DNA from 3 places in the Pigmentiphaga sp. MLSB6-MA01 genome. Region 2 is predicted to be linked to each of the others. Evidence: predicted binding sites of a transcription regulator. Region 2 holds the regulator's gene; each other region holds the start of a gene.
What was found. Region 2 encodes LexA, which represses DNA repair genes until DNA is damaged. Its sites were predicted from a motif close to ACTGTATNNNNATACAGT; they were not measured.
Positions count from the first base shown of each region.

Region 1: the regulator LexA is predicted to act here: its motif matches at 1,529-1,546, upstream of AC1Q6E_RS25090 (PA0069 family radical SAM protein).
Region 3: the regulator LexA is predicted to act here: its motif matches at 1,898-1,915, upstream of imuA (translesion DNA synthesis-associated protein ImuA).

Region 1 covers NZ_JBXAFV010000018.1:124,248-127,519, reverse strand. Annotated here, with positions in the region: gene AC1Q6E_RS25095 (TM2 domain-containing protein) at 1-345, shown strand, start outside; gene AC1Q6E_RS25090 (PA0069 family radical SAM protein) at 388-1,524, opposite strand; gene AC1Q6E_RS25085 (alpha/beta hydrolase) at 1,639-2,505, shown strand; gene AC1Q6E_RS25080 (GntR family transcriptional regulator) at 2,508-3,227, opposite strand.
Region 2 covers NZ_JBXAFV010000002.1:72,153-75,424, reverse strand. Annotated here, with positions in the region: gene rlmB (23S rRNA (guanosine(2251)-2'-O)-methyltransferase RlmB) at 1-452, shown strand, start outside; gene AC1Q6E_RS03640 (hypothetical protein) at 475-1,335, opposite strand; gene lexA (transcriptional repressor LexA) at 1,357-2,007, opposite strand; gene AC1Q6E_RS03630 (asparaginase) at 2,181-3,158, shown strand.
Region 3 covers NZ_JBXAFV010000011.1:119,175-122,446, reverse strand. Annotated here, with positions in the region: gene AC1Q6E_RS18525 (Y-family DNA polymerase) at 1-1,189, opposite strand, end outside; gene imuA (translesion DNA synthesis-associated protein ImuA) at 1,119-1,871, opposite strand; gene AC1Q6E_RS18515 (pyridoxal phosphate-dependent aminotransferase) at 2,044-3,272, shown strand, end outside.

The sequences.
Region 1 (3,272 bases), on a different contig from region 2:
GCCGGCGCGCACTGGTGGTACCTGGGCCGCCGGCACGGCTGGGTCGTCCTGCTGTTCTCGCTGATCATGATAGGCACGGCGCTGCGCAGCGAAACGTGGTATTTCCATCCCGCCTTCTTCTTGTTCCTCATTCCGGCCGTAGCGGGCTTCATCGAGGCCATCGTCCTGTGCCTGACCTCCGATGCCCGGTTCGATGCCAGGTACAACCCGGGCCAGGCACGGCAATCGAACACCGGCTGGGGACCGGTACTGGTGGCCGGCATCACGCTGGCCGTGGGTACGGCCATCCTGATGCTAGGCATCGTGCTGCTGTTCCAGAGCCTGTTCGAAGGCATCCCGGCCTGAGGGCCGGCAACCCGGACCTGTTCACCCTCCGCGCCCGCGCCACTAGCCGAACAGCGGCATCTGGCGGCTTTCGACGGGCGCCCCGCTCCGGGGCTCGCGGGCCGGCGGCCTGAACAGCCCCATCTCCAATTCGATGCGCCGGTCCGCCAGCCCGAGCTTGCGCGCGGCACGCGCGAAGCGCTGGGCAATCAGGTCGGCCCAGACGCCCTGGCCGCGCATGCGGCTGCCAAAGCGCGCATCGTTGAGCCTGCCGCCGCGCAGGTCCTCCAGGCAATGCAGCACTCTGGCCTTGCGGTCGGGAAAATGCGCGTCGAGCCAGTCCGAGAAGACGTCCTTGACCTCCCAGGGCAGGCGCAGCATGGTGTAGAAGGCCGCTCGCGCGCCCGCGTCCTTGGCCGCCTCCAGGACGTGTTCCAGCCGGTCGTCGGTGATGAACGGAATGACGGGGGCGAGCGAGACACCCACCGGCACGCCGGCGCCGGACAGTTCGCGGACGGCATCCAGCCGGCGCCTCGGCGCCGCTGCGCGCGGCTCGAGCGTGCGGGCCACGCGCCCGTCCAACGTGGCGACCGAGACATAGACAGCGACCAGATTCAGTTCCGCCAGCCTCGCCAGCAGGTCGACATCCCGCGCGACCAGCCCGCCCTTGGTGACCAGCGATACGGGGTGGCGGGTTTCCAGCAATAGCTCCAGCAAGCCTCGCGTCAGCTTCCACTGGCGTTCGATGGGTTGGTAGGCATCGGTGGCCGAGCCGATGTTGATGACGTCCATCCGATAGCCAGGACGGCCCAGTTCGGCCCTCAGCGCCTCGACCGCGTTGGCCTTGGCGACCAGCCGGGTTTCGAAGTCCAGGCCGGGCGACCAGCCCAGGTAGGCGTGCGTAGGCCGCGCGAAACAATAGACGCAGCCGTGCTCGCATCCCCGGTAGGGATTGATGGCCCGATCGAAGGGGATGTCCGGAGAATCGTTGCGGGACAGGATCTTGCGCGCGCGCTCGACGGCGACCTCGGTCCTGAGCGCGGGCGGCGCTGCTTCCGGCGCGGCCCAGCCGTCGTCGACGGCATCGCGCTGGTCGCCCTCGAACCGGTGCCTGACGTTGAGCACGGCGCCGCGCCCGCGCTGTGGGACGGGAGGTGCCTGGGGGTAGCCGTCTTGCGGCAGATCATCGCTGTTCACCATCGGCACTGTATATCCATACAGCACCGATGGACAACTTGCTATCTTCCACACAACAAAAAATATTTTCTCAAAAATATATAATTTATATAATTAATTAGAAATTAAAAATGAGCCATGGACCACGCCACACTTCCCCCGCAACCTCCCCTGCCTTTCTCCGCCGCGCAGCGCTACGAAGACATCGTGCTGGAATGGGCCCGCGGCCTGGACGCCGGCTCCCTGCGCGCCCGGGACCAGGCCTATGGGCCCGATCCGCAGCACCGCTACGACGTGTTCGCCGCCGATGGCACGCGCGGTGCGCCGGTGCTGGTGTTCTGGCACGGCGGAGGCTGGACCAATGGCTACAAGGAATACGTGCACTTCATGGCCGAGGCCGTCATCCGGCGGGGACTGGTGTTGGTCGCGCCCACCTACCGGCTGGCGCCCCGCCACCGGCTGCCCGCCGCCTTCGACGACGCGGCCCTGCTGCTGGGCGAGCTGCGTCGGACCGTGGACAAGTGGGGGGGCGATTGCCGGAATCTTTACCTGTCGGGACATTCGGCCGGCGGCGGGACAGCCGCGATGGCGGCCCTGCGCAAACCGGCGCTGGAACAGGCGGGCGTGCCGCCCGGCGACATCCGTGGCTGCCTGCCCATCAGCGGCGTCATGGACCTGCATCACCCCTGCCCCGAACCCGGCAGCCTGGAGGAACGGGTCTACGCCACCCTGCTGGAACAGCAGTGCGAGGATGCGCTGATGAGCGCCATCAGTTGGACTGCCGGCAATCTCGTTCCGATGGCCTCGAGCTACGGGGAACGGGACAGCGCTCGCGTGATCGGCGCCAATACGCGCATGCACGAACTGTTGAAGCGCCAGCCCGCCGACGCCGACCTGCGCGCCTGGAAGGGCCTCGATCACTTCGACACGCACCTGATGCTGGCCGATCCGGCCCACGACTGGTACGGACAGCTGGAGTCGCTGGTGGCGCGGACCTGCCGCTAGGCCTATTCGGCGAAACGCTCGCCCAGCACCTGCGCGGTCCGCATCAGGTGGCTGCGCAGCAATTCGCTGGCCAGCCCGGCGTTGCGGGCCAGGGCGGCCTCCATCAACTGCGCGTGTTCGCTCATCACGTCATCCTCGAGCTGTTGCGCCGAGGACGTGTAGGCCAGGCGGATCCGGCGGTAACGCTCGGAATGATCGATCAATTGTTCGTCGATGCGCATCAGCCACTTGGACCGCGCGGCGGCCAGCAGCGCGGCGTGGAATCCTCGGTGGGCCGCTTCCCACAGTTCCACCGCCACGAGGTCGTTGGGGTCCTGGGGCAGGCGCGCCCGCGTCAGCTTGTAGTAGGCGGCCGTGATGCTGGCGCCCCAGTCGTCGTCGCCGTGCTCGATCGCGTCCTGGAGCAGCAGCGTCTCGACCGAGGTGCGCGCATGCATCAGGTCGAGCATGTCCTCCTTGGACAGCGGAGACACGCTGAAGCCGCGCTGGCCGTCGTTGCTGACCAGGCCTTCGCCGGAGAGCTGCATGAGGGCTTCGCGTATGGGGCTGATGCCCAGTTCGTAGCGCTGCTGCAAGGCCTGCAGCCTGAGCTTCTGGCCAGGCGCCAGCGCGCCGGCGATCACGTCGGCGCGCAGGTGCTGGTACGCCCTTTCGGACATGGTCTCCGAAGGCGCCTTGGAGACGGGCGTCCGGGCCTTGGCGGGCGTTTCGGCTGATCGCATGGGGTACCGCTCCGACGACGGTTGAATATATACAAAAGCTGTTAT
Region 2 (3,272 bases):
CGGCCTTCCTGTTGGTGCTGGACGGCGTCACGGATCCTCACAACCTGGGCGCCTGCCTGAGAACCGCGGATGGAGCTGGCGTGCATGCCGTGATCGCACCCCGCGACCGTGCGGTGGGCCTGAACACGACGGTTCAACGCGTGGCCTGCGGTGCCGCCGATACCGTTCCCTACCTGACCGTGACCAATCTGGCACGGACCCTGCGCACGCTGAAAGAGCGTGGCGTCTGGGTGGTCGGCACCGATGACGAAGCCACCGAAACCATGCACGACGTGGATGCCCGGCAGTCGATTGCCTGGGTCATGGGAGCGGAAGGCGAGGGCATGCGTCGCCTGACGCGTGAAACTTGCGACCAGTTGGTCCGCATTCCCATGAAGGGGTCGGTCGAAAGCCTGAATGTCAGTGTGGCTTCCGCCGTATGCCTGTATGAAACGGTAAGGCAGCGCGGTTGAGCGCTACCCCGTCGGCAGAGACTCAGGCGTTCCAGCCTCGGGAAAACAACAAGGCCAGGGCCGCCGGATAGCCGCTACGGCTACTGCCGGCACCGCGACGCTGCTTGAAGGGCCAGGGGCTGCGACTTGAAGGGGCCGGCTTGGTGTGCGGAGCATGATGCCCCACGCGGGGCGCGGCCGGCCGCGGGGTGGAGGTGTTCTCGGCCTCGGTGTCAGGCAAGCCCGCATCTTCGGTGGCCCGCGTATTCGACGCCGACACCGCCAACCCCGCCATTCGCTTGAATCCCGCGCGTGCCGCATGCTGGCTGATATCCAGCGTGACCGCGCCTTCGCTGTTTTCGACCGTGGGCGCGATGCGCTGGAGCCGGATCTGGCCGGGCTGGCTCATGTCCGCCAGCAGCCGCAACTGGGAAGCCGAGGTCGTGGCGGGCGTGCTGCAGGTGTGGAACAGGAAGGCGGGGCATGCCGACAGCTTCGCGGCCATGTACAGCCGGCGGACCGTGCTTTCGGATTGCGCGGCGGCCTGGTCGGAGGGCAGGATGGCGACGAACGCGGCGAATTCGCCTGCCCGGACGGCGGTTTCCAATTGTTCCAGGCCATCCAGGGGATGGTCGGTACGAACGAGCTTGACGCACTCCAGCGCGACGTCGTGCTGGATCAGTGCCGGGGCGTAGGACAGGTAGGGCGGTACCAGCAGGGCCACGGTGCGGCCGGCCTTGGTAAGCCGGCTAAGCAGTGGGCCGAGCAGGTTCAATTCGCCATGCCCGACGCGCGGGACCAGGATTTCCGTCAATGCGCCGACGGGCCATCCGGCCAGGGGCAGGGCGGCGTCGAGCGCGGGAAATCCGCTGGAAAGACTGGAGCTGGGCGTGCTGTGTTTCATGATGGTCGTCCGTCTAGGTCTTCAATGCACCAGGCCGGCCCGGATCAGGCCGACCGCGATGCCCTCGAGCGCGAAATCGTCGCGCTCGCGATCGACTTCGATGGGTTGGAAGTCGGGGTTGGCCGGCAGCAGGCTCAGGCCGGTTTCGGTGTAGCGCAGTTCCTTGACGGTGACGTCGTCGCCCAGGCGGGCCACGATGATTTGCCCGTCCCGGGCCTGGTTGGCTTTCTTGACGGCGAGCAGGTCGCCGTCGAGGATGCCGGCGTCGCGCATGCTGTTGCCGCGCACCTTGAGCAGGTAGTCGGGCCGCTGCGAGAACAATGCCTGGTCGACACCGATTTCCTTGTCGATATGCTCGGTGGCCAGGATGGGGCTGCCGGCGGCGACCCGGCCCACCAGCGGCAGGACCAGTTGCGCCAGCGCGGGATGCGTGAGCTGGAGCGGCGGTTCGGCCATGACGGGATCTTTCAGGCGTATCCCGCGGGACGTGCCCGCGGACAACTCGAGCACGCCCTTGCGCGCCAGCGCCTTCAGGTGTTCCTCGGCCGCGTTGGGCGAGCGAAAGCCCAGCGCCCGGGCGATTTCGGCGCGGGTGGGCGGAAAGCCGGTTTTGACGATGGCCTGGCGAATGAGATCCAGGATCTCTTGTTGGCGTGCGGTCAGCTTGGGCATGTCGGGCTCCGTGGCGGGGCGCCTGCAACCGGGTGGCGGGGGCGCGTATCGGGCTTCTGTGGTTTTATCCAGTAACTGTATTTTTATACAGTATCGACGCCCGGCGCAAGCGGAAAACGCAATTGTCGCGGGAACGCCAATCCGGCCGCGGGTATCATCGGGCTCTCGCCCTCATGTCCAAGCCCGCCATGTCCTTGCCGCGCCTCTGCATCGTCGCCACCGGCGGCACCATCGCCGGAGCCGGCGTCCGTCCCCAGGCCACGATGGCCTACGCCGCCGGCGCGCTGGACGTGGACGAGCTGTGCGCCCGCGTGCCAGGCCTGGACGAGGTGGCCGGGATCCAGGCCGAGCAGTTCGCCGCCATCGACAGCAAGAACGCCACGCCCGCCTTCTGGCAGTCGCTGGCCGCGCGGGTCCAGGCCCTGCTCGATGCCGGCGGGTGCGATGGGGTGGTCGTGACCCATGGCACGGATACGCTCGAAGAAACCGCCTACTACCTTCATCTGGTGCTCAAGACCGACAAGCCGGTGGTCCTGGTGGGGGCGATGCGCCCGGCGACCGCGCTGTCTCCCGACGGTCCGCTGAACCTGCTGGACGCGGTGACGGTGGCGGCCCATCCGCAGGCCGCTGGGCGCGGCGTGCTGGTCGTGCTGAATCACCAGGTCCTGGGCGCGCGCGACGCGGCCAAGACCAACGCCAACCGGCCCGATGCCTTTGCATCGCCCAACGCGGGCGCCATGGGGTGGGTCCAGGACGGCCGGGTCGCGTGGATGGGATGGCCTGGACATGGACATACCCGCGCCACGCCGTTCACGGCCTCCACGCCACTGGCGCCGGTCGAGGTGCTGGCTGGTTATGCCGGCGGTTCGGCGGCGTTGATCCGGGCCGTGGGAGCCACGGGCGCGAAGGGCCTGGTCTGGGCCGGGACCGGCAACGGCTCGGCCAGCGCCGATGCGCAGGAGGCGCTCGACGAACTGGTCCGGGACGGCGTCGTGGTGGTCCGCGCCACCCGCACGGGCAGCGGCTGTGTCGCGGCCTCGGGCGGAATGCCAGGCGCCGGCACGCTGTCGCCCTGGAAGGCGCGCGTATTGCTGATGCTGGCGCTGGGGGCCGGCATGGGCGGCGTCCAGGACGTGTTCGACACGTATTGACATCCCCGGGGCTGGTGTTGCGCCAGGAGCGCCGGCCGGGCATCGCCCATGGGGTTTCGATTGCTTTTTGCCTTTGCGCGAGCGATAATAGAAGGCTTGATTTTTGGCGAAAGC
Region 3 (3,272 bases), on a different contig from region 2:
GGGGCAAGGCCGGCTGCCAGTGGTTGGCGGTTTCGGGCCGGTGGTCGGCGCGGGGCCGGGCGGCCAGCACGCGATCCGCGCCCAGCCGCGCCGTCAGCAGTTCCAGCAGGCGGTCGTGGTCGGCCGGGGTGCCGCCGGGGTCGGTGAACAAGGCCTCGGAGGGCGCGGCGCGGGAGACGAGCTGGTCGGCATGCAGGGCCACGGCGATGGCCGGCGCCTCCAGCGTCAGGCGTTCGAGATGTTCCTTGAGCAGGCGCAGCAGATGATCGGCCTGCCAGCCGGGCTGGGCCAGGGCCACGATGAGCCGGGTGGGCGGCCGGGCATGGCGGCCGCGTTCGTGCTCCAGCAGGAGGACGATGGCGCTGGCCGCCGTATGCGTGGCGCCGAGCCATCCCGCGAGCTGCTGGACGAGGCGCCGGGCCACGATCAGCACGGCGGCGGTGTGTTCGAGGCGGGCGATCGGTTCGAGGCGGGCGGAGAACTGGAGCGGCGCGCGGATCCAGTCGAACAATTCGGGCGCCTGGCCACAGGCCTGGTCGAGCATGTGGGGCAGGGCGTGGCCGCAGCGCCGCTGCAGGCCGGCGCGCGGCAGGCGCATCAGGGCGGCGAGGGTCCGGCACCCGATGCCGTCGAGCCAGGCCCGGTGCGGCCGCGCCGGCGGCAGCAGCAGGCAGGGCAGCCCGGCCATCCGGCGCAGCAGCCGGTCCTGCCGCAGCACGCGGCGCGGACCAGGCGTGGCCCGTGCCGCGAGCAGCCAGGCGCCATGGGCGGTCGGCGCCATGCCGACGCGGGCCCGGCAGCCCAGTTGTTCCAGCGTGCGCCGGACGCGCCGGCACAGCGCCAGGGGGCCGCCGAAGGCGCGCAGGCTGGCGCCGACGTCGAGCAGGACGCTGGTGTCGGGACCCGGCGCGACTTCCGGCGTGTATTGCAGCATGGCCAGCGCGGTGGCATCGAGCAGTTGCCGCTCCCGCCCGGCATCCCGCTGGATGAACACGGCATGCGGGGCGAGGGCGCCCGCGCCTTTCTTGCGCATGCCCGGCCGCACGCCCAACTGCGCGGCCGCGGGCGTCACGGCCACGACCGCCTCGCGTTCGAGGACCACCAGCGGGCCGGCCGCGTCATCCGGCCAGGACAGGCTCAGTGCGTCGAGGCTGGGGTGCGTCAGGTAGACGCTGATCCACAGGCGCATGGGAAGACTCGGAAAAGGCGGGCATCGAATCCGCGGCCGCCGTCGCGCGCGGCGGCGCGAGCGGCACCAGCAGGCTCGTGTCGTGGACGGGGCCACGGCGCTTGAGGATGTCCACGCGGAGTTGATCGCCGGCGGGGTGCAACAGCAGGCGCAGCGGCGCGGGCGATGCCGCATGGGCGGCCTCGGCATGGCGGAAGGCGAAGAAGGCGGTGTCGCCGGCCTGGGCAGCCAGGTGCAGCCTGCGCAGGGCGGTCGCGGGCGGACGGGAAGGCCAGTAGAGCAGGGCCGCGCAATGCCCCTGCTTGAGGATTTGTTCGGCGGCCCACAGGCCATCGGCCGCCTGCGCCGGGGCGATCCACAGCAACTGCCGGCTGGGAATGCCTTGGGCCTGCCAGGCCTGGATGGACGGCTGCTGGGGCGGGTGGAGCAGGACGATGCTGCGCTGGACGGGCAAGCGCCGCAGCGCCGGCAGCAGCAGGCGGATTTCGCCTATGCCCGGCCGCGGCAGCAGCAATTCGGTCAGGCTGCCCAGCGGCCATCCGCCGTCGGGCAACTGGCGGGAAAGCCCGACATGGCCGGTGTCCAGGCCGGGACGGCTGTTGCGGGCGAGCTGCGATCCCCGCCACAGGAGGGGATGGATCGCGGTGCTGGCGCGCGGCGTGGAGATTCCGGCAGAAGACATGGGACAGGATCGGCTTATGGCAGAGTACTGTATAAATATACAGTTGTTGAGTCAAGCCGTGGAAAGTCATCGCAACGCCGGCGCGTCCATCCCGCCTTTTGGGCATTTCGTGTTCTATGTTCTAGTATCTTGGCTTGGGAGCGCTGCTGCCCCACTCTACGGAAGACCGTGCATGAAACCCATCAGCAAATCGAACAAACTGGCTCACGTCCTGTACGACATCCGCGGCCCCATCATGGACCGCGCCAAGCAGATGGAGGACGAAGGCCAGAAGCTCATCAAGCTCAACATCGGCAACCTGGCCGTGTTCGGTTTCGATGCGCCCGAGGAAATCCAGCTGGACATGATCCGCAACCTGCCCAACTCGGCGGGCTACTCGGACAGCAAGGGGATCTTCGCCGCGCGCAAGGCGGTCATGCACTACACCCAGGCGCAGGGCGTGCAGGGGGTGACGCTGGAAGACATCTACCTGGGCAATGGCGCGTCCGACCTGATCGCGATGGCCACCAACGCGCTGCTCGACGACGGCGACGAGCTGCTGCTGCCCACGCCCGACTATCCGCTGTGGACGGCGGTCGCGAGCCTGTCGGGCGGCACGCCCGTGCACTATCTGTGCGACGAGGCCAACGGCTGGATTCCCGACCTGGACGACATCCGGGCCAAGATCACCCCGCGCACCAAGGGGATCGTGGTCATCAATCCGAACAACCCGACCGGCGTGATCTACCCCGATCACGTGCTGCGGGAAATCATCGCCATCGCGCGCGAGCACGGCCTGGTCATCCTGGCCGACGAGGTCTACGACAAGGTGCTGTACGACGACGCCCGCCACACCGCGCTGGCGAGCCTGTCCACCGACGTGCTGACGCTGACCTTCAATTCGCTGTCCAAGAGCTACCGCGCCTGCGGCTACCGCGCGGGCTGGCTGGTGGTCTCGGGCGACAAGCGCGCCGCCCGCGACTACATCGACGGCTTGAACATGCTCGCCAACATGCGGCTGTGCGCCAACGTGCCGGGCCAGTGGGCGATCCAGACCGCGCTGGGCGGCTACCAGAGCATCAACGACCTGGTCGCCGCCGGCGGCCGGCTGCGCCAGCAGCGCGACCTGGCCTACGAACTGATCACCGCCATCCCGGGCGTGACCTGCGTCAAGCCGCAGGCCGCGCTCTACATGTTCCCCCGGCTGGACCCCGAGGTCTATCCCATCGAGGACGACCGCGAGTTCTTCCTGCAACTGCTGGAGGCCACGCGTGTGATGCTGGTGCAGGGTACGGGGTTCAACTGGCCGCACCCGGACCACTTCCGCATCGTGTTCCTGCCGCACGAGGCGGACCTGCGCGAGGCCATCGGCCGCATTGCCAAGTTCCTCGAAGACTACCGCCTCAAGCATGCCAGGCAAGC